Regions from separate parts of the Paenibacillus sp. EKM211P genome, predicted to be linked through region 2. Evidence: riboswitches for the same ligand, from Rfam matches in the RefSeq annotation. Region 2 holds a riboswitch; the other holds the start of a gene.
What was found. A riboswitch is a leader RNA that binds a small molecule or an ion and turns the genes downstream of it on or off. The one in region 2 is predicted to bind glycine.

Region 1: another riboswitch for glycine. It lies ahead of G9G57_RS23495 (alanine/glycine:cation symporter family protein); the one in region 2 lies ahead of sdaAB (L-serine ammonia-lyase, iron-sulfur-dependent subunit beta).

Annotation. Positions count from the first base shown of each region.
Region 1 covers NZ_JAAMNS010000022.1:76,467-78,945, forward strand. The annotation lists gene G9G57_RS23495 (alanine/glycine:cation symporter family protein) at 1-1,269, opposite strand, end outside; glycine riboswitch at 1,428-1,522, opposite strand; glycine riboswitch at 1,534-1,618, opposite strand; gene G9G57_RS23500 (glycoside hydrolase family 1 protein) at 1,787-2,479, opposite strand, start outside.
Region 2 covers NZ_JAAMNS010000021.1:77,237-79,715, forward strand. The annotation lists gene G9G57_RS23085 (DUF6359 domain-containing protein) at 1-870, opposite strand, end outside; glycine riboswitch at 1,085-1,199, shown strand; gene sdaAB (L-serine ammonia-lyase, iron-sulfur-dependent subunit beta) at 1,411-2,100, shown strand; gene sdaAA (L-serine ammonia-lyase, iron-sulfur-dependent, subunit alpha) at 2,090-2,479, shown strand, end outside.

The DNA of each region.
Region 1 (2,479 bases), on a different contig from region 2:
AATCAGGTTCGGAAAAGCCATCATGGCGTTAAAAATATCTGCCAGCAGCCAGATGGCATCGAGCTTGATGAACGCGCCTCCGGCAACCAGTACGATGAACAGATAACGGTATGGTTTAATCCACTTGACCCCAAGCAAATATTCAACACAGCGTTCCCCGTAGTAGTTCCAGCCAAGTATCGTTGTGAACGCAAATAAAATAAGGCTAATCGTCACGAGCTCTGCTCCAGCCGGAAAGGCACTGGAAAACGCATGCTGAGTCATCAGACCTCCATCATCATTTCCACTCCATATTCCCGTAACCAGCAATGTAAATCCTGTCAAATTACAAATAATCATCGTATCGATAAAAACGCCCGTCATGGATATTAGCCCTTGTTCTGCGGGCCATTTCGTCTTAGCTGCTGCTGCTGCGATTGGCGCACTTCCCAAACCAGCTTCATTTGCAAAGATCCCTCTGGCAACTCCGCTTCGCATCGCCAGCATAATCGTGGCTCCGGCAAATCCACCCGTCGCAGATGTTGTCGAGAAAGCCCCTTGTAATACTAGTGCGATCGCATGAGGAAGCTCTCCTGCAAACTTAATGAGTACGATTAAACAAACCACGATATAGAGCCCCGACATGAATGGAACAATCTTTGTGGATACCTTGGCGATACTTTTGAGTCCTCCAATCGTAACAACAGCCGTCAACACGGAAATAATGATTGCTGTAACTACTGTTGGCACGCCAAAGCTACTTTCCGTAGAAGAAACGATAGCCTTTACTTGCGGAAAAGTACCGATTCCAAATAGTGCTACAAGAATACCAGAAAAGGCAAACAACATCGCCAGCGGCTTGAAACGGCGGCCAAGCCCATTTTCAATATAATACATCGGTCCACCCGAAAATTGTCCGTTCCGGTCTTTAACACGGTATTTAACGGATAATAGCCCTTCCGCATATTTGGTTGCCATCCCGAAAAAAGCTGCAACCAGCATCCAGAATAATGAACCGGGCCCACCCAGTTTGATCGCTGTTGCGACACCGACGATACTTCCCGTACCTACAGTAGCTGCAAGTGCCGTACTCAATGCTCCAAAGCTACTGACATCCCCGCTGCCTTCGTCCGGCGCTTTACCAATTAGCTTGAGCGCTAAGGGCAATCGAATAATCTGAAGCATCTTCAGACGGATCGTTAGCCACAACCCAGTGCCCATGACGAGAATTAGAAGCGGCGCTCCCCACATCCAACTGTCAATCGTTTCTAACACATGTACCAAATTCATTTCAACCCGCTCCTTCAGCATAGTAGAAAACAAAAAAGAGTCAAATCTGTTGATTCGACTCTTGGAGAGGTTAAAGGCACGAAAAAATACAACCATCTTGTGCAGGATTTCACCTCTAAAAGCTTATAAAAAGCCTAGGGCTATCCCTGTCACAGGTTATTCGCGTCTCTGTCCTTTTGCCTGAGAGTTTAAGCAGATGTGATCTGCGGTGCACCTTCGGCGCCCAATTAAGGGTCTCTCCAGAGTTCTGTCCGTTTACGGTCCCTGCTCGTTGCTGTAAATCAGCCTAAGCACCTGAGAGTTTTGCCCCTTCGGTTGGAACTTTCATTCCATCTCCCGCAAACATCAACCAGACATATGAAATTTTTATTCATTATACAGAAAAATTTCAGCTTATTACAAGTGAAAAATTTGTGAAGCCCTCTGAAAGAATCAATAGAGTGTCTATACAAAAAGCGGGTACAGCAGATTGCATCCTGAGGATTTTCTCTGCTGTACCCGCCAAAACGATATGGAATTACAATTCTTCACCGTTGGTTGCTATCACATTTTTATACCAGTTAAATGAGTCCTTTTTGGAGCGTTGAAGCGTTCCGTTACCGTCATCATCCAGATCAACGTAAATAAATCCGTAGCGCTTGGACATTTCGGACGTAGACATGCTCACAAGGTCGATAGGTCCCCAACTGGTGTAACCAATCAGATCAACACCGTCAGCAATCGCTTCCTTCATTTGGGCAATATGCTGACGCAAGTAATCAATGCGATACGTGTCATGCACAGAGCCGTCTTCTTCTACCTTATCATACGCACCCAGGCCATTTTCCACGATGAACAGTGGCTTTTGATAGCGATCATAAAACGTATTCAGTGTAACACGCAGGCCGATCGGATCGATCTGCCATCCCCAGTCGGAAGACTGCAGATACGGATTTTTCACACCGCCTATCAGGTTCCCTGCTGCCTTTTCGCCTTCTGGCCCTGCCGATACGGTCAAGGTCATATAGTAACTAAATGAGATAAAATCGACCGTGTTATTTTTCAAAATTTCGGCATCGCCGGATTCTGTCTGGATCACAATATTATTTTCTTCAAAATAGCGGTTCATATAGTTGGGATATTCCCCACGAGCATGCACATCCGTAAAGAACAGGTTCATTTGATTTTCATGCTGTGCTTTCAGGATATCTTCTGGGTTACACGTATGTGG
Region 2 (2,479 bases):
GGAGGAATCCCAACGGTTTTTGTTACGGTCGGCATTATAATGGTCGGAGATGAAGAAGACACTTCCCCCGTTATTCACATATTGCAGCAGGGCAGCCTGCTCGGATGCCTTAAAGGCCACATTCGCTTCACCGATGATGAACACATCATATTGGCGCAGCTTATCATAGGTTATGGCCTGTTCTCCATAAGTAAAAGGAATAGGGCGGTTCAATTGATCCACAGTAAAGCCTACATTACGTAATCCATTGGCAAAGTCGGAGAAGGCGCCTTCAATGACCCAATCTGCTGCACCAGCCGTCTGTGCGTGCGTATTATCGAACAGCACCTTTTTGCCTTTTCCATCCGGCAGTGTAGTACCGGGTTGACCCGGGTTGCCAGGTTCAGGTTCGTCAGGTTCACCTGGTTCCCCCGGCTCGCTTCCACTCACCAGTTCCACAGCGCTTGGACTTTTTACTCCACCAAAATTATTGTAGGCACCAAGCGTACCTGTCACGCGAATTTTGCTGCCGACCAGTTCAGGATGACCTGTTAACCCAAATTGCCCTCTGTACGCAGATGTCAGCTGCACATCCAATAGATTAGACGTGCTACGTTCATTGGCCTGGTCGGCAATCAGTACGTTAAAATCATTCGCAAACGGAGCAGAAAAATTAGCTGTTTTCGATCCGGTAGCATGTCCGACGATGTAGCCTTCCACCGTCACTGTACCTCCACTGCCTTGGCGCTGAAGTGCTTCGTCTACTGTCAATGCTCCCTCTGCCTTGACCTGACCGAATGGAACGAGGATCCCAATCAACAGCGATACGATCGCTGCTAGATGCAGCACCCCTTTCAAGCGTGAACCTGTGAACCGCAAGCCTTTTACCATACGTCAATATCCCTCCTATAATTCCATAAATGTACTTGTCCTCTATCAGATTAGCTGTCAATCTTCTAATTCCTTCCTGATTTCATCCATAATTATGTAAATTTTAATCTTTTTTATCGGAAACTCGCCTGTTTATGTAAAAATTGAAACCTGCGATTGACACCGAGCACGGCATACATTACGCTAAGAAAGATATGTAGAACGGTATACGCGAATGAAGATGACGGGAGAGTCTGTCCAGGGGCTTACACGCTGGCGGCACCGAAGGAGCAAGACGTCAGCACCCGGCTGGCGGATAATCTCTCAGGTCCATGTATCGTCATCTGACGCAACTCTGGAGAGAGCGCAAGCCACCCAAGGGGTAAGGCGGTAAGTACACCGCACGAAACTCTCAGGTAACGAGGACAGAGATAAGGGAAACTTCCTTATCCTGTCCTTTTTTGCGCTCACATTGTACGTCAGCATTAGGAACCGTCATAGCTGCGCACAAACGCGGAAATACCATATACTATGGTACTAGAACATACAGGGGGCCACACCATGCGTTTCAAAGATGTATTTTCCATTATCGGTCCGGCCATGACCGGACCTTCCAGTTCACACACTGCAGGCGCGGTGCGGCTTGCACGCGTTGCCCGTCACTGGCTCGGGATGCAGCCGGACCGTGCCCGCATGACACTGTACGGCTCCTTCGCCGACACCTACAAAGGACACGGTACAGACCTAGCACTCATCGCAGGCCTGCTCAATTACGATACAGACGACCACCGAATTCCAGATGCCGAGCAATGGGCGGAGCAGGCTGGAATGGCCGTGGAGTTTGCCGTCAGCGGACTACCCGCGCCCCATCCAAATACCGTCCGTTTTGAACTGTGGAAGGGTGAGGATCAGCGCACACTGCTGGGCTCCTCCATCGGCGGCGGCAGCATCCATGTCCAGCAGCTCAACGAATTCCGAGTCAACCTGACCGGGGAGCTGGCTACGTTGGTGCTTCTTCACTCGGATAAGCCCGGCACATTAGGTGCGGTGACTTCAGCACTCGGCGCTGCCGACATTAACATTGCCTATATGCATGTGGATCGCAAAGGCCGAGATGGAGAAGCACTTACCGCCATCGAAACGGACAGTCCTCCTACGGCTGAACTGATCGCAAAACTACGATCCTTACCACATATGTACGAAATTAAAATGATTAATTTGAAAAAAGGAGCTGAATCTGATGCGATTTAGCCATCTGCATGAAATCAGCGCCATATGCGCGGAGGAATCCACCACGATTGGCCGCCTGATGATTCAAGAGCAGGTACAAGAGACGAATACAACGGAAGAAGAAATCTTCCGCCAAATGTCTGATTATTATGAAGTCATGAAGGAGGCCGTTCATCGTGGTCAGACACAAGACACCGTATCCCGCAGTGGATTAACGGGCGGTGATGGCAAGCGTCTGGCCGAGTATCTGCGGGCAGGGGAAACCTGCTCCGGCGACGCCTCTGCACTCGCCATGGCTTATGCGCTATCCGTGTCGGAGGTTAATGCATCCATGGGGCGTATTGTGGCTACGCCCACTGCTGGCTCTTGTGGAGTCATCCCCGGTGTGTTCATTAGTGCG